Regions from separate parts of the Xanthomonas sp. F14 genome, predicted to be linked through region 1. Evidence: predicted binding sites of a transcription regulator. Region 1 holds the regulator's gene; each other region holds the start of a gene.
What was found. The regulator HrcA, encoded in region 1, represses chaperone genes, less so after heat shock. The targets are predictions, from matches to a motif close to TTNGCACTCNNNNNNNNNGAGTGCNAA.
Positions count from the first base shown of each region.

Region 2: a site for HrcA is predicted at 2,592-2,618, ahead of rpoH (RNA polymerase sigma factor RpoH). Genes of this name have one in related genera too.
Region 3: a site for HrcA is predicted at 4,326-4,352, ahead of GGR73_RS13460 (co-chaperone GroES). Genes of this name have one in related genera too.

Region 1 covers NZ_JACHOM010000001.1:598,749-604,500, reverse strand. Annotated here, with positions in the region: gene dnaJ (molecular chaperone DnaJ) at 1-345, opposite strand, end outside; gene dnaK (molecular chaperone DnaK) at 505-2,430, opposite strand; gene grpE (nucleotide exchange factor GrpE) at 2,573-3,091, opposite strand; gene hrcA (heat-inducible transcriptional repressor HrcA) at 3,191-4,243, opposite strand; gene recN (DNA repair protein RecN) at 4,360-5,752, shown strand, end outside.
Region 2 covers NZ_JACHOM010000005.1:69,444-75,195, reverse strand. Annotated here, with positions in the region: gene GGR73_RS16935 (NAD(P)/FAD-dependent oxidoreductase) at 1-887, shown strand, start outside; gene GGR73_RS16930 (trimeric intracellular cation channel family protein) at 940-1,554, shown strand; gene rpoH (RNA polymerase sigma factor RpoH) at 1,705-2,580, opposite strand; gene ung (uracil-DNA glycosylase) at 2,781-3,506, opposite strand; gene GGR73_RS16915 (response regulator) at 3,512-4,354, opposite strand; gene ftsX (permease-like cell division protein FtsX) at 4,363-5,313, opposite strand; gene ftsE (cell division ATP-binding protein FtsE) at 5,310-5,752, opposite strand, start outside.
Region 3 covers NZ_JACHOM010000003.1:490,036-495,787, reverse strand. Annotated here, with positions in the region: gene GGR73_RS13475 (protein-disulfide reductase DsbD family protein) at 1-1,590, opposite strand, end outside; gene cutA (divalent-cation tolerance protein CutA) at 1,596-1,928, opposite strand; gene GGR73_RS13465 (endonuclease) at 2,160-3,971, opposite strand; gene GGR73_RS13460 (co-chaperone GroES) at 4,403-4,690, shown strand; gene groL (chaperonin GroEL) at 4,827-5,752, shown strand, end outside.

The sequences.
Region 1 (5,752 bases):
GGCGCCACGTCGCGCAGCGCGCGGACCGGCGGCGCCACCGCCGAAAATATTTCCGAAGATATCGCCAAAGATATCTCCCATGTCCGGGCCACCCGGCCCACCACCACCGCCCATGCCGTGCTCGAACGCAGCGTGGCCATGCGCATCGTAGGCACGACGCTTGTTGCCGTCCGACAACACTTCATAGGCTTCCTTGCACTCCTTGAACATCGCCTCGGCAGCAGCGTCGCCTGGATTGCGGTCCGGGTGGTGCTTCATCGCACAGCGCCGATACGCCTTCTTCAGCTCCTCGTCGCTGGCGCCACGGGCAACGCCCAGCACTTCGTAGTAATCGCGTTTGCTCATAAGCCGGTATTGGGGATTCGTGATTTGAGATTCGTTGAAACGCAAAAGCGGACAGCATGCGCTGGTCCGCCTTGGCGACGCGACGCGTAAAGGATATCGGGATGGGGATCGGCACCTTTAGCGGCTGCCAATCCCCACTCCCGACTCCCAAATCACGGCTTACTTCTTGTCGTCCTTGACCTCGGTGAACTCGGCGTCCACCACGTCGTCGGCGGCCTTGGAGGCCTGCGCGTTGCCGCTGGCCGCATCGGCGTTGCCGCCCTGCTCTGCCGCGGCGGCGGCGGCGTACAGCGACTGGCCGGCTTCTTCCAGGGTCTTGCTGCGGGCCTCGATCTGCGCCTTGTCGTCGCTCTTCATGGCGGTTTCCAGATCCGACAGCGCCGCTTCCACCTTGCCGATCACATCGCCACCGACCTTGCTGCCATGCTCGGTGATCGCGGTGCGGGTGGCGTGGATCAGGCCATCGGCCTGGTTACGGGCCTGCACCAGTTCCTGGAACTTCTTGTCTTCCTCGCGGTTGGCTTCCGCGTCGGCGACCATGCGCTGGATCTCTTCGTCCGACAGACCCGAACCGGCCTTGATCTCGACCTTCTGTTCCTTGTTGGTCTTCTTGTCCTTGGCCGACACGTGCAGGATGCCGTTGGCGTCGATGTCGAAGGACACTTCCACCTGCGGCATGCCGCGCGGCGCCGGCTCGATGCCGGACAGGTCGAACTTGGCCAGCGACTTGTTGAAGCGGGCCTGCTCGCGCTCACCCTGCAGCACGTGCACGGTCACGGCCGACTGGTTGTCCTCGGCGGTGGAGAAGGTCTGCGAGGCCTTGGTCGGGATGGTGGTGTTCTTTTCGATGATCTTGGTGAACACGCCGCCCATGGTTTCGATACCCAGCGACAGCGGGGTCACGTCCAGCAGCAGCACGTCCTTGACGTCGCCGGCCAGCACGCCGCCCTGGATCGCAGCGCCCACGGCCACGGCTTCGTCCGGGTTGACGTCCTTGCGCGGTTCCTTGCCGAAGAAATCGGCAACCGCCTGCTGCACCTTCGGCATGCGGGTCTGACCGCCGACCAGGATCACTTCGTTGATGTCGCTGGCGCGCAGGCCGGCATCGTTCAACGCGGTGCGGCACGGCTCGATCGACTTCTTGACCAGGTCTTCCACCAGCGCTTCGAGCTTGGCACGGGTCAGCTTGATGTTGAGGTGCTTCGGGCCCGAGGCATCGGCGGTGACGTACGGCAGGTTCACTTCGGTCTGCTGGCTGGTCGACAGCTCGATCTTGGCGCGCTCTGCGGCGTCCTTCAGGCGCTGCAGTGCCAACGGATCCTTGCGCAGATCGATGCCCTGATCCTTGTTGAATTCGTCGACCAGGTACTCGATGACACGGTTGTCGAAGTCTTCGCCGCCCAGGAAGGTGTCACCGTTGGTGGCCAGCACTTCGAACTGCTTCTCGCCATCGACTTCAGCAATTTCGATGATCGACACGTCGAAGGTGCCGCCGCCCAGGTCGTACACGGCGATCTTGCGGTCCCCGCCGTTCTTGTCCAGGCCATAGGCCAGGGCGGCCGCGGTCGGCTCGTTGATGATGCGCTTGACGTCCAGACCGGCGATGCGGCCGGCGTCCTTGGTGGCCTGACGCTGGCTGTCGTTGAAGTACGCCGGCACCGTGATCACCGCCTCGGTGACCTTCTCGCCCAGGAAGTCCTCGGCGGTCTTCTTCATCTTTTCCAGCACGCGCGCAGAGATTTCCTGCGGCGCCATGCGCTTGCCATCGCTGGTCTGCACCCAGGCATCGCCGTTGTCGTGGGCAAGGATGCCGTACGGCACGTGCGAGATGTCCTTCTGCACTTCGGCGTCGGTGAACTTGCGGCCGATCAGGCGCTTCACCGCGTAGAAGGTGTTCTTCGGGTTGGTCACCGCCTGGCGCTTGGCCGAGGCGCCGACCAGCACTTCGCCGTCCTTGGTGTAGGCGACGATCGAAGGCGTGGTGCGGTCGCCCTCGGAATTTTCGATGACGCGGGCCTTGCCGCCGTCCATGATCGACACGCACGAGTTCGTGGTGCCGAGGTCAATACCAATGATCTTGCCCATGGATACGCTCCTGATGATTCTGTAGCTGTGTCCGGCGACGCCGGGTCTGGCTGAGATGTGGGGGTGGTGCGCAGGTGTTCAAGCCACCTGCACGAATCTGCGTTTCGCGCAGGCGCCCGGCAGTTCAGCCGGGCGCTGCGGCTCAGTCGTGCTTGGCCACGACCACCAGGGCCGGGCGCAGCAGACGCTCGTTGAGCAGATAGCCTTTCTGGAACACCTGCACCACGTGGCCCGGGGCGATGCCCTCGGCCTCGCCCTGGCTGATCGCCTGGTGCTGGTCCGGGTTGAACGGCTGGCCGACCGGGTCGAGCAGGGTCAGGCCGTTGTCGGCCGCAACCTTGAGCAACTGCTTGTAGGTCATGTCCAGGCCATCGCGCAGCGGGCTGGGTTCGGTGCCGGCCGCGGTCAGGCCGGCGTCCAGGCTGTCGAACACCGGCAGCAGCTCGCCCAGCAGCTTCTCGTTGGCGAACTTGCGTGCGTTCTCGACGTCGCGGGCGATGCGCTTGCGCTGATTTTCCAGATCGGCCCGCTCGCGCAGGGCATCGGCCTTGACCAGCGCGATCTCGCTGCGCAGCGACTCGATCTCGGCCTTGAGCGGATCGGTCTCGGGTGGGTTCTGGGACAGGTCTTCGGAGTCGAATTCGGGGTGGTCTTGGTTCATGTGCAGTTCCCGGGCAAGCGGAACGCCCGCCCCAACGTCACCCCGTATGTGGGCGCGCGCGCGCGTTTCAAGCAAAACGATCGTATCGATCGCTGCCGCTTATCGCGTGCCGGGCGGTTCCATGGCCGCGCCCAGCACCTGGGCGGCGGTCTGCACCAGCGGAATCACCCGGTCGTAGGCCATGCGTTTGGGCCCGATCACGCCCAGCACGCCCAGCACCTGGCCATTGGCGGCATACGGCGCGGTGACCAGCGAGACATCGTCCAGCGACAGCATGCCGGTCTCTTCGCCGATGAAGATGCGCACGCCCGGCGCCTGGATGGTGCGTTCGAGCAGCTGCAGGATCTCGCGCTTGCTGGCGAAGGCCTCGAACAGCTCGCGCAGCCGGTCCAGGTCCGACAGGTCCTGCACGCCCATCAGGCGGGTCTGCCCGGCCATCACCATGTCGTCGGCGTCGGCCGGCACCAGCGCCTCGCTGGCCAGATCCACGCTGTGCGCCAGCAGCTGCTCCATCTCGTTCTTGGCCATGCGCAGCTCGCGCAGCAGCGAGGCGCGGATGTCCGACAGCGCGCGCCCGGCAAATTGCGCATTGAGGTAATTGGCCACCCGCTCCAGCTCGGCCGGTTCGTAGGCCCGGCGCGGCTCGATCACCCGGTTCTGCACCTCGTTGTCGGCAAACACCAGGATCGCCAGCACCCGGCGCGCGTCCAGCGCCACGAAGTCGATATGCCGGAACGCAAACTGCTCGCGCCGCGGCGCACTGACCACGCCGACGAAATGGCTCATCGCCGACAGCATCTGCGAGGCGCTGCCCAGCAGCGACTGGGTGCCGTTGCCGCTGGCAAGCTCCGCGCGCAGGCGGCGCACTTCTTCCTCGCCGGGCGGCTGCATCTGCACCAGGCTGTCGACGAACACCCGGTAACCGTGCGCGGTGGGCACCCGCCCGGCCGAGGTATGCGGAGAGCTGAGCAGCCCCACATCCTCCAGGTCGGCCAGGATGTTGCGGATGGTGGCTGGGCTGACGTCCAGCCCGGCGTGCTGGGCCAGCGTCTTGGAGCCGACCGGCTCGCCATCGCGGATGTAGCGGGCAATCAGCGTCCGCAGCAATTGGCGTGCGCGGGGATCGAGCGTTGGGGACTGTGACGCGCGCATGGGATCATCCGGTGAGACTGGGCATAGATAATGTCTGGCCCTGCGGTTGGCAAGCGTCTTATTCCCTGCCCGCCGCTCCCACCCTAAGCTTCCCCAAAGCGTTCACACTCGATCCCATGCTCAGACACCTCTCCATCAAGGATTTCGCCGTCGTCCGCGCCACCGAACTGGAATTCGGGCCAGGCATGACCGTGGTTTCCGGCGAAACCGGCGCCGGCAAGTCGCTGATGGTGGACGCGCTAGGCTTCCTGTCCGGGCTGCGCGCCGACAGCGGCGTGGTCCGCCACGGTGCCGACCGCGCCGAACTGTCGGCCGAATTCCAGCTGCCGGCCCAGCACCCGGGCCTGACCTGGCTGTCGGACAACGAACTCGACGACGACGCGCAATGCCAGCTGCGCCGGATCATCCGTGCCGATGGCGGCTCGCGTGCCTGGATCAACGGCCGCCCGGTGACCTCTTCGCAACTGGCGGAGCTGGCCTCGCGGCTGGTGGAGATCCACGGCCAGCACGAACACCAGGCCCTGATGGCCCGCCACAGCCAGCTCGCCCTGCTCGACGCCTACGCCCGCAACGGCGCGCAGCGCGAGCAGGTGCGCCAGGCCAGCCAGCGCTGGCAGGCCCTGCTGGACGAACGCGATGCGCTGTCCGCGCAGGGCGATGTCTCCGACCGCATCGGCTTTCTGGAACACCAGCTCGGCGAACTGGAACGCGAGGACCTGGACCCGGCCGCGATCGCCGCGCTGGACGTCAATCACCGCCGCCAGGCGCACGCCACCGCATTGATCGGCGCCTGCGACAGCGTGGCCCTGCAGCTCAACGGCGACGACGGCGCCTCCGCGCTGGGCCTGCTGCAGGACAGCCGCCATGACCTGGCGCGCGTGGCCGAGCACGAGCCACGCCTGGGCGAGGTCGATGCACTGCTGGACAGCGCGGTCATCCAGATCGAGGAGGCGCTGGCCCTGCTCGACCGCGTACGCGACGACCTGGAGGCCGACCCGGCCCAGTTCGAGGCGATGGAGCGCCGGCTCGGCCGCCTGCACGATCTGGCCCGCAAGCACCGCGTCACCCCGGACGAACTGGCCGCCCAGCGCGACCGCATGAGCCTGGAAGTGGAGAGCCTGCGCGGCGCCGACGAGCGCCTGCAGCAGCTGGACAAGCATATCGAGGCGGCGATCGGCGTCTGGCGCAGCGCGGCCAGCAGCCTCAGCGCCAGCCGCACCACCGCTGCCGAGGCCTTGTCGGCCGCCACCACCACGCTGATCGGCGAGCTGGGCATGGGCGGCGGGCAGTTCCTTATCCAGCTGCAGCCGCAGGACACCCTGCGCCCTGACCCCAACGGCGCCGAGCGGGTGGAATTCCTGGTCGCCGCCAACGCCGGGCAGCCACCGCGCGCATTGCGCAAGGTCGCCTCCGGCGGCGAGCTGTCACGGATTTCGCTGGCGATCGAGGTCGCTGCGCTCGGGCTGGACAGCGTGCCGACCATGGTCTTCGACGAAGTGGATTCCGGCA
Region 2 (5,752 bases), on a different contig from region 1:
CGCTGGTGCTACGGCGCAAGTTGCTGCTCGCCTTCGAACGCGCCGAAGCCGAGTCCGACCCGGCCGCACGCGCAGCCTGGCTGAGTTTTGCCGTGGTCGGCGGCGGCCCGACCGGCGTCGAGCTGGCCGGCACGCTGGCCGAGATCGCCCGCCACACGCTCAAGAACGAATTCCGCCATATCGACCCGCAGCAGGCGCGCGTGCGCTTGGTCGAAGCCGGCCCACGCGTGCTGCCCTCGTTCCCGGACGATCTCACCGCCAAGGCGCGCAAGCAGCTCGAGCGCCTGGGCGTGGAGGTGCACACCGGCACGCCGGTCACCCACATCGATGCGCTGGGCTATCAGCTCGGCGACACCTTCGTGCCTGCACGCACCGTGGTGTGGGCCGCCGGCGTGGCGGCATCGCCGCTGGCGCGCACGCTTGGCGTGCCGCTGGATCGTGCCGGCCGCGTGCTGGTGGAGCCGGACCTGAGCGTACCCGGTCACCCGGAGATCTTCGTCGGCGGCGACCTGGCCTCGGTCCAGCAAGACGGCCGCCCGGTACCAGGTGTGGCACCGGCAGCAAAGCAGATGGGCAAGCACATCGCCAAGGCGATCCGCGCCCGCCACCGCAGCCAGCCTGCACCAGCCTTCCGTTACCAGGACTACGGCAACTTGGCCACGATCGGCCGCATGGCCGCCATCGTGCATGTCGGCAAGCTCAAGCTCTCCGGCATCGTGGCCTGGTGGTTCTGGCTGGCCGCGCACGTGTACTTCCTGATCGGTTTCCGCAACCGGTTCGTGGTGCTGGTGAACTGGGCGATGGCGTACTGGAGCTACCAGCGCGCCGCGCGCATCATCTTCGGCGGTGCCACCGACGATCCGCCGCCCAGCAGCAAGGACGGATGACAGCGGCGCAGGCCGTGCGCGATGCTGTGCGGCCTGATGCGACGGTCTGATCGTGACCACTCTCCTGTTCCTGCTGGATCTGCTCGGCACCTTCGTGTTCGCCCTCAGCGGCGCGACCGTGGCGGTGCGCAATCGCCTGGATCTGTTCGGCGTACTGGTGCTGTCGTGCGCGGCGGCGGTGTCCGGCGGGATCGTGCGCGATGTGCTGATCGGCGCCACCCCGCCGGCCGCACTGGTGCATCCGCAGTACCTGCTGGTCGCCTGCCTGGCCGGCGTGGCCGGTTTCTACTGGCATGCGGCGGTGGAACGGCTGCGCAACCCGGTGCAGTTGTTCGACGCGGCCGGGTTGGCGCTGTTTGCGGTCTACGGCACCAGCAAGGCGCTCGATTACCAACTCAGCCCGCTCAGCGCGACCTTACTCGGCATGCTCAGCGGCATCGGCGGCGGCATCGCGCGTGATCTGCTGGTGGCGCGGACGCCGGTGGTGCTGCAGGCCGAGCTGTATGCGGTCGCCGCGCTGGCCGGTGGCGGCCTGGTCGCGATCGGGCACATGCTCGCAGTGCCGCAGGCCTGGTCGCTGGCGACCGGCGCGCTGGTCTGTTTCGGGCTGCGTTTCATGGCCATCCGCTACGGCTGGCATCTGCCGGTGGCGCGCCTGCCGGAATAGCGCCGGCGGGCGCAGCGCGCGGTCGATCATCGGCGAACGACCACGACGAACCACCGCGCGTCGTCGGACTCGACGCAGCACAAGCAGCCCACATGCAAACGGCCCGGAAAACCGGGCCGTTTGTGCAACACCTGGGGCATGATCGAAGGATCAGGCCACGAACAGTGCCTTCATCTTCTTCAGCGCATTCGCCTCGATCTGGCGGATACGCTCGGCCGACACGCCGTACTCGTCGGCCAGCTCCTGCAGCGTCACCTTGGAGTCGGAGTCCAGCCAGCGGCGCTTGACGATGTCGCGCGAGCGCGTGTCCAGGCCGGCCATGCCTTCGCGCAGCAACTGCAGCTGATTGTCTTCGCTGTCGTGGCGCTCGTAGGCCTGCGACGGATCTTCGTCGTTGGCCACCAGGTAGCTCACCGGCGACGGCGGACCATGATCGTCGTCTTCGTCGGACGAGGCATCGAAGCCGATATCGCGACCGGACAGACGCGACTCCATCTCCATCACTTCGCGCTCGGAGACGTTCAGGTCCTTGGCGACCGCAGTCACCTCGGACGCATTGAGCCAGCCCAGGCGGGTCTTGGACTTGCGCAGGTTGAAGAACAGCTTGCGCTGCGCCTTGGTCGTGGCGACCTTGACGATGCGCCAGTTCTTCAGGATGAACTCGTGCATCTCGGCACGGATCCAATGCACCGCGAAGCTGACCAGGCGCACGCCCATTTCCGGGTCGAAGCGCTTGACCGCCTTCATCAGGCCGATGTTGCCTTCCTGGATCAGGTCGCCCAGCGGCAGGCCGTAGCCGTTGTAGCCGCGAGCGACGTGCACCACGAAGCGCAGGTGGGAATGGACCAGCTCGCGCGCGGCGTCCAGATCCAGCTCGTCACGGAAGCGACGGGCAAGATTCTGTTCCTCATCGACCGACAGCACCGGGATCTGGTGCACGGCACCGATGTAGGCGTCCAGCGAACCGAGCGCACTGGGAATCGGGAGATTGTTTGCCACTAGGGCAGTCGAGGTGATCTGGTTCATAGGGCACCATCTTAGCAGTCGAACTATTGGACTGCCGGGTACAGAAAAAGTTCCCAGCGTTCCATTTATAGGACGTTCGGGCTTTTGGCGTCGCCGTCGTTCTACGGCGAAGCTCCCCGACTTCGAGCATCTACGCTACCACCGCCGCCCTGCGCAGACCGTGACAAAGCCGCCGCGAAACGGGCCGGCGCCGGTACCGTTCAGCCGCTGGCCGGAGTGGTGTCCAGCACGTTGCGGGGCGGCAGCGACCAGTCGATCGGGCCCAGCCCGCGGCGCTGCAGGTGCTCGTTGGTCTTGGAGAAGTGCTGGCAGCCCAGAAAGCCGCGATGCGCCGACAACGGCGAGGGATGCGGGGCCTTGAACACGCGATGGCGCGCCTGGTCGATGACCTTGCCCTTGGACTGCGCGTAGCTGCCCCAGAGCAGGAACACCAGACCTTCGCGCTCGCGGTTGAGGGTCTCCACCACATGGTCGGTGAAGCCTTCCCAGCCCTTGTTCTGGTGCGCGCCGGCACGGCCCTGCTCCACCGTCAGCACCGCATTGAGCAGCAGCACGCCCTGGCGCGCCCACGGCATCAGATAGCCATGGTCCGGACGTGCGATGCCCAGGTCGTCCTGGATCTCCTTGTAGATGTTGAGCAGCGACGGCGGCACCGGCACCCCGGGCAGCACCGAAAAGCACAGCCCATGCGCCTGGCCTTCGCCGTGATACGGATCCTGGCCCAGGATCACCACCTTGACCTGCTCGAACGGGGTGGCGTCGAAGGCCGCAAAGATCTGCGGGCCCGGCGGGAACACCCGCGCCCCGGCCGCCTTGCGCTGGCGCAGGAATGTGGACAGCTCCTGCATTTCCGGGCGCAGCAACCAATCGCCCACCCGCGCCTTCCACGACGGTTCCAGCTGGATACGCGCTTCCACTTCAGCCACTTCGGTCATAGCGTGACAGCCTGGTCCTCGAGCCGTGCCAGGCGCAGCTGGAACAGCACCTTGGTCACCAGCAGACGTTCTTCGATGGGTTTTTGCACCAGGTCGTTGGCGCCGGCGCGCAGCAGCTCGGACTGGTTGCGCGGATTGGTGTCGCCGGTCATCACCAGCACCGGCAGGCGACGCTTGCCGTAGGCGAAGTCGATGCGGATGCGCTCGACCACGTCGCGGCCGTTGAGCTCGCCCTTCAGGGTCACATCGGTCAGCACCACGTCGATGCGGCGCTCGGTGCGGCCCAGCGATTCGGCGGTGAGCAGCGCAAAGGCATCCTCGGCGGTGAGCACATGCACCACCTTCAGGCTCTGCCGCTCGAGCATGCGCTTGGTCGCCTCGGCCACCACGCGGCTGTCCTCGATGTACAGCACGGTCGCGCCGACCACCGGCTCGGGCTGCACATAGCCGCGGATGAAGGTCGCCAGGGCTTCGTGGCCCAGCGCCTTGTCGAAATAATCGGTGACGTATTCGGTGAAGCGGCGCTCCACCAGATGCTGCTGCGCATCGCCGGAGACCACGATCACCGGCACATAGGCCTGGCCGGCCGCTTCGCGCACGCTGCGCGCCAGGGTCAGGCCATCGCCATCGGGCAGCGACAGCGAGGTGGTGACCAGATCCACCGCCCCGGCTTCCAGCGCCTGGCGCGCCTCGGCGATGCTGGAGCAGCCGATCACCTGCACGTTGGGCAGATCGCGCTGCAACACATCGGCGATCAGCTTGCGCACCAGCTTGGAGCCATCGACCACCATCACGCGCGGCGCGTCGCTGATCAGGTGCTTGAGATCCGGTGGATGCATGGCAGGCCTCAGGTCTCGGTGGGACGGGTCTGGCGGAGGAAATGGCCGGTGACCAGCCAGGCACCCAGCCAGCCCAGGACCAGGGTGCCGACCAGCACCAGCGCAGAATGCAGCAGATCCAGCCCGTGCAGGGTAAAGGAGCTGCCGTAACTGTCGGCCAGGGTCGCCAACGGCGCGCGCAACGCCAGCCCGGAGGCGGCGATCAGCGCGAGCGCCACAGCGCCGGCACCGAGCCCGTACCAGGCCCCCAGGTACAGGAACGGACGCCGGATGAAGCCATCGCTGGCACCCAGCAACTGCAGCACGCCGATTTCCTCGCGCCGCGACTGGATGTCCAGCCGCACCGTATTGCCGACCACCAGCACCGCGCCGACACCCAGCAGTGCCGACAGCACCTGCACCAGCCGCTCGCCGAAGTGCAGCCAGCCATCCAGGCGCTTGCGCCACAGCGCGTCGTGCTGCACCTGGTCGGCCTGCGGCAAGGCCTGCAGCGCGCCGGCCAGCTGCGCATCGTCGGCCGTCTCGCTGGGCGTGACGACCAGCAGCGTCGGCAGCGGGTTGTCGCCCAGCGCATCGATCGCCTCGTCGAGCTTGGCGCTCTCGCGCAGCTCGGTCAGCCCCTGCGCCGGCGTGCGCAGCGCGACCCGGGCAACGTCCGGGCGCGCGCGCAATTCGCCGGCCAGGGCCTGCGCGGCCTCGGCGCCGATCTCGACCTTCAGGAACAGGTTGATCTCGCGCGACTGCTGCACGCTGCCGGCCAGCAACTTGACGTTGTCCAGCGCGATCGACAGCCCCAGCGGCAAGGCCAGCGCCAGCGCCATCACCACGATGGTCAGCAAGGTGGCCCAGGGCTTGCGCATGGCACGGCCCAGGCTGAAGGCGATGCTGTGCAGATGATGGTCGATCCACACGCCGACCCGCGAAGGGGCGACGGCTTCGGTATTGGCGGGCTTGCTCATTCGGCCAGATCCTGCGGCGAGATGTCGTCGACCAGGCGGCCGTGATCCAGGATCAGCACGCGCTTGCGCATCTGCTTGAGCAGGGCCAGGTCATGGCTGACCACCAGCACGCTGGTGCCGCGCGCGGGCAGCTCGGCGAACAACTGCATGATTTCCGCAGCCAGCGCCGGATCCAGATTGCCGGTGGGCTCATCGGCCACCAGCAGGCGCGGTTCGCCGACGATGGCGCGGGCGATGCCCACGCGCTGCTGCTCGCCGGCCGACAACTGCGACGGCAAGGCCCGCTCGCGATGGGCCAGCCCGATCCGCTCCAATGCCGAGCGCACGCGCTTGCCGATCTCCGCACGCCGGGTGCCGCGCAGGATCAGCGGTAACGCCACGTTCTCGGCGATGCTGCGGTCGTTGAGCAGGCGATGGTCCTGATAGACCGCACCCACCT
Region 3 (5,752 bases), on a different contig from region 1:
GAAGGCATACGCCAGTGCGGTGCCCATGAACGGGGCGATGCAGGGGCTGGCCACCACGCAGGCCAGCACGCCGGTGAAGAAATCGCCCAGCGGGCCATTGCGCGCTGCCAGCGACTGGCCGATGCCGCCCAGATTGCTGCCCAGCGTGAACACGCCCGACAGGCTCAGCCCCACCGCAAACATCAGATAGGCCAGCGCCGCGACGAACCACGGCTGCTGCAGCTGGAAGCCCCAGCCGGCCGCCTGGCCGGCCGCGCGCAGGCCGATCACCAGCGCGCCGATCGCCGCAAACGACACCAGCACGCCCAGCGAATACCAGATCGCATGGCTGCGCGCGTGGCTGCGGCTCTCGCCGCTGTGGGCCAGGCCCAGCACCTTCAGCGACAGGATCGGCAGCACGCAGGGCATCAGGTTCAACACCAGCCCGCCGAGCAGGGCCAGCACCAGCATGGCCAGCAAGCCCTTGTCGGTGTGCGGCGGCTGGGTGCGCTGCGGATTGTCGGCCGAGGCATCTGCGGCCGGCGCTGCAGTCGCCGCGGGCGTCGGTGCCGGCGCCGGTTCCGCAGGCAGCTGCCCGGCCGGCAGCGGCGAGATCATCAGCGGCGCCGCCTGCGCCTGGTTCTGCGGCGACACCGTGCCGGCGGGCAACTCCAGCGCCACCCGACGGGTCATCGGCGGGTAGCAGATGCCATCGGTCTGGCAGCCCTGGAAGGTCGCCACCAGGGTCGCCTTGACCGGTTCGGCATGCTCGCGCAGCAGCGGCAAGGTGACTTCGGCCTGGTCGAAATACACCACCACATCGCCGAAGTGCTCATCGCGGTGCGCCTTGCCCTGCGGCCAGCGCGGCAGCCCGGGACGCACGCCGCCGGCGCCTTCCAGCGCCAGCGAGGTGCGGTCGCGGTAGATGTAATAGCCGGGCGCGGGGGTGAAGCGCAGCAGCAGGCTGTTGCCGTCGCCGACGATGGCTTCGAAGGTGAAGGCCTGCTCGGCCGGCAGCGGCAGTGCGTCCACGCCGGCGGCCTGGCCGGTGCTGCCGAACAGCCGCGGGCCTGTCGGTGCGCGCGGCACCAGTGCGCCCAGGTTTTCGCGTGGGGTGGCGGGCGTCGCGGCGGGAGCCGAGGCATCGGGCAGGCGCACGCGCAGCTCGCGGCGTTGCGGCGGGTAGCACACGCCGGCGTCGGCGCAGCCCTGGTATTGCACCTGCAGCACGGCGGTCTGCAACCCGGCATCGGCCTTGCCGGCCAGCCTTGCCTGCAGCTGCTTGCGGTAGGTCTGCACCTGGCCGAAGAACTCGTCGCGCTTGCTCTCGCCTTCCGGCAGCGCCAGCTCGCCGGCGGCAAAGCCTTGCCCGGATTTGACGCTGATGCGGTGGCGATACAGGTAATAGCCCGGCGCGATCTTCCAGTGCAGCGTGATGCTGTCGCGGCTATCGGCGGTGGCGCTCAGGGTGAAGGCCTGATCCACCGGCAGCAGGTCGGCCTCGGTGACCGCGGCCTGCGCGGGCAGGGGCGCCACCAGCGCCAGCGGCGCAGCGAGCAACGGTACGGCCAGCAATGCGCAGCGGGCGATCCAGCGGGACAGAGACTTCATGGACGTCAGGATTCCTTGCGGGTTTCGGCCCGGACCCAATCGAGATACGCCGGCAGCCCGGCGCTGGCTTGGACCGCGATCGCCTCCGGCAGTTCATACGGATGCAGCGCCTGCAGCCGCGCGATGGCGTCCGGCAGGCGGTCTTCCCAGGTCTTGATCAACAACTGCACTTCCTGGCTGCGCTCGATCGCCCCGTTCCAGCGGTACAGCGACTGCACGCCGGGCAGCTGGGTGACGCAGGCGGCCAGGCACTCGTCCAGCAGCACGCGCGCAATGCGCTCGGCGCTGTCGGCATCCGGGCAGGTGCTGAACAACAGATGGAGGGAAGAGGCGCTCATGTGACCGCGCAGTGTAATCCCCTGTCTGCGGGGGATCGACCGCAGATTCCGGAACAGGGCGTCAAGTTCGCTGGAGCCTGGCGGCTGGCCGGCGATACCGGTCCTGCGCCTGCCCGCTGATGTTGAATGACGCAGGCCGACGGCTCGCGCGCCTGCTGCGCGGTCGGGCATGTGGATTGCCGCTGCAAGCCGTCTCCCGGCCCGGCGCCTGGGGCACCGGGCCGGGCCGGATCAATTGGCCAGCTGGCAGCTGGCCGGCTTGGCCGAGGTGAACAGGCTCGAGGTCGCCCATTCGGGGTGATCCACGAACGGGTTGCGGTTGCCCTGGAAGCTGAAGATCACCTGGTTGCGCGCCCGCTCGGCATCGTCCGGCGGGTCGGCCTGGTGCCAGGCCAGCAGCGTGGACAACAGGCCCATGTAGGCCGGCGAGGCCGAGGTCTGCACGATCTTGCTGCGGTCGTCGGTGAGTTCCAGGTCCGGCTCGGACTGCCCGGTGGCCGCGTCGGTGCCGCCTTCGTAGCGGATCGCCATGTACATCACCGCACGCGCCATGTCGCCCTTGCGCTTGCCCCACACCTCGAAGGTGCCGCCGTTGCCGTCCGGGGTGCGCACCCAGTTGGAATTGCCCGGATAGCGCCCGCTGCCGCCGCCACTGCCGTCATTGACCTCGGTGACCCGCTCGCCGCAGCTGCTGGTGCAGGCCGCATAGGGCTTGTTGCCGCGGTCGGCGTTGAAGGCGGTGTCAGTCAGATACAGCATGTGGGTGTCGGTGTAGGGCGCATACGGCAGCCCCTTGTCGCCGCTGGCGCTGCCGAAGCCCAGCGAGTTGGGCCAGGTGTGCTCGCGGTTGTAGGTCAGCCCGCTCCCGGTGCCGGCACGGTCGCTGCCCTTGGCGTAGCTGCGGTTGCGGTAGGCGTCCAGGATCCGGCCGCTGTTGTTGGGATCCTCGTCGGCCATTTCCAGGATGGTCCAGGTACTGGTGCCCGAGCCGCTGTACGGATAGACCGTGTGGCCCTTGATCACGGTGTGCAGCGAACAGCGCAACTGGCTGGCATTGGCGGTGTTGACCCGCGAGTAGTAACCGGTGCCGCCGCCGCTGGCGGTGGCCACGGTGAAGGCGATCGACTGGTTGGCGGCCGGGCTCAGCCCGCTGGCATCGCGGATGGCGCTGGCGGTGATCGCCAGGGTACAGCGCTCGCCACCGACCAAGGCGGTGTTGGTGGACAGGCTGAAGCGGGTGCCGCTGGTCGGGTAGCTCAGCGCCACCGTGCCGGAGCTGGCGCAGCTCAGTGCGAAGGCGCCGCTGCTCAGCGTCACCGCCTCGCTGAAGCCCACGTTCAGGTCGCCGGCGGCGGGAAAGCCGGTCGCGCCCTGGGCCGGGGTGGTGCTGGTGATCGCCGGTGCCGCGCCGGTCTCGCCGCCACCGCCGCTGCCGTTGAAGCTCTGGCCGCGGTTGCACGCGCCAAAGGTCTGCGCCGACGAGCCGGCCCAGCTGAAGTTGGCCGCGCTGCTGCCGGTGCCGGTCAGTTGCAGCGAACTGCCGACCGCGCTGCTGTTGCTCTCGCTGACCGGCAGGTTCTGGCTGGTGATGCCGGCGGCAGGGCCGCCGCTGGCGGTGATGGCGCCTTCGTAACTGAGGAACTGCACCAGCTGCCCGTTGGGGTCGACCAGCGCCACGCCGTCGTTGGGCCCGTTCTGCACGCCGTTGCTGGCGTAGCCGACCGTGGCCACGCGCACCTGGCTGCCGCAGCTGACCAGGCTGCCGGCCGGCACCGCTGTATTGGCGTAGACCGTCGCCGCGCCCGGTGTGCTGCCGTTGTACAGATAGATGCGGTAGCCGCTCAGCGATTCGCCGGCGGTGGCCACCACTTCCACCCCTTCGCCGCTGTCGCCGGAGGCGCCTGCGTCGTCGTAATGCAGTTCGTTGATGAACACCGCCGCGTGGGCGGTGGGGACGGCCAGCGCGAGCGCACAGGCCAGGGGAAGCGTGCAGCTGGGGGACCAGCGCAAGGGGAAAACACGGGCGGGGGACGGCAACCTCATCGACAGCTCCTTGTGATCGGGGAATGCGTGGCCGACTGTAAAACGTGCGCATGACAATCGGTGGAACCTGGTTCCATTTTTAGAGCGGCTGCTCCGGCGACTGCTCGGTGCGCACCGTCCGGCGTGCCAGTGGCTCGGTAGCCGGTCTCAGGTGCAGCCGGCGATTGCGCAGCCCGGTTCCCACCCGGCTGACCGCCGCCAGCGGGGCGATGCGTGCCAAGTCGTGTCGGCCGCGTCGTGGCCCTGGGACGGAACTGCCCGGCGAAAATTTTTTGCCCCCAGCCCTTGAAAGCTGGCCACACAGCACAATCTCTGGCCCGCACCCGCTCTGTCGGGTTTTTTCCGCGCGCTGTGCTGGCAGTCGTCACATACGAGTGCTAACATCGCCGATAATTTCCAGACCAATCAATCACTTAAGAGGGTCTTTCTCTATGAGCATCAAGCCGCTTCACGACCGCGTTGTAGTCAAGCCGATCGAAGCCGACGAAGTTTCCGCCGGCGGCATCGTGATCCCGGACTCCGCCAAGGAAAAGTCCACCAAGGGTGAAGTCGTCGCCATCGGCGCCGGCAAGCCCCTGGACAACGGCAGCCTGCGCGCGCCGGTGGTCAAGGTCGGCGACAAGGTCATCTACGGCCAGTACGCCGGCAGCAGCTACAAGTCCGAAGGCGTCGAGTACAAGGTGCTGCGCGAAGACGACATCCTGGCGGTCATCGGCTGATAGCCGTTGCCGGCGGGATTCGGGAGTGGGGATTCGGGATTGGCCACTGCGCTTGGCGCAGCTGATCCCGCATCTCCCCCGAACCCCGCTCTAGCCAATCCCCAATCCCCAATCTCAAATTCCGGAGTTACAACAAATGGCTGCTAAAGACATTCGTTTCGGTGAAGACGCACGTACCCGTATGGTTCGTGGCGTCAACGTGCTTGCCAATGCCGTCAAGGCCACCCTGGGCCCGAAGGGCCGCAACGTCGTGCTCGAGAAGAGCTTCGGCGCGCCGACCATCACCAAGGACGGCGTCTCCGTCGCCAAGGAAATCGAACTGGCTGACAAGTTCGAGAACATGGGCGCGCAGATGGTCAAGGAAGTCGCTTCCAAGACCAACGACAACGCCGGCGACGGCACCACCACCGCCACCGTGCTGGCCCAGGCCCTGATCCGCGAAGGCGCCAAGGCTGTGGCCGCCGGCATGAACCCGATGGACCTCAAGCGCGGTATCGACCAGGCCGTCAAGGCCGCCGTCATCGAGCTGAAGAACATCTCCAAGCCCACCACCGACGACAAGGCGATTGCCCAGGTCGGCACCATCTCGGCCAACTCGGACGAGTCGATCGGCAACATCATTGCCGAAGCGATGCAGAAGGTCGGCAAGGAAGGCGTGATCACCGTTGAAGAAGGCTCGGGCCTGGAAAACGAGCTGGACGTGGTCGAGGGCATGCAGTTCGATCGCGGCTACCTCTCCCCGTACTTCATCAACAACCAGCAGAGCCAGTCGGCCGACCTGGACGACCCGTTCATCCTGCTGCACGACAAGAAGATCTCCAACGTGCGCGACCTGCTGCCCGTGCTCGAAGGCGTGGCCAAGGCCGGCAAGCCGTTGCTGATCGTCGCTGAAGAAGTCGAAGGCGAAGCGCTGGCCACCCTGGTGGTCAACACCATCCGTGGCATCGTCAAGGTCGTGGCCGTCAAGGCACCGGGCTTCGGCGACCGTCGCAAGGCGATGCTGGAAGACATGGCGGTGCTGACCGGCGGCACCGTGATCTCCGAGGAAGTGGGTCTGGCGCT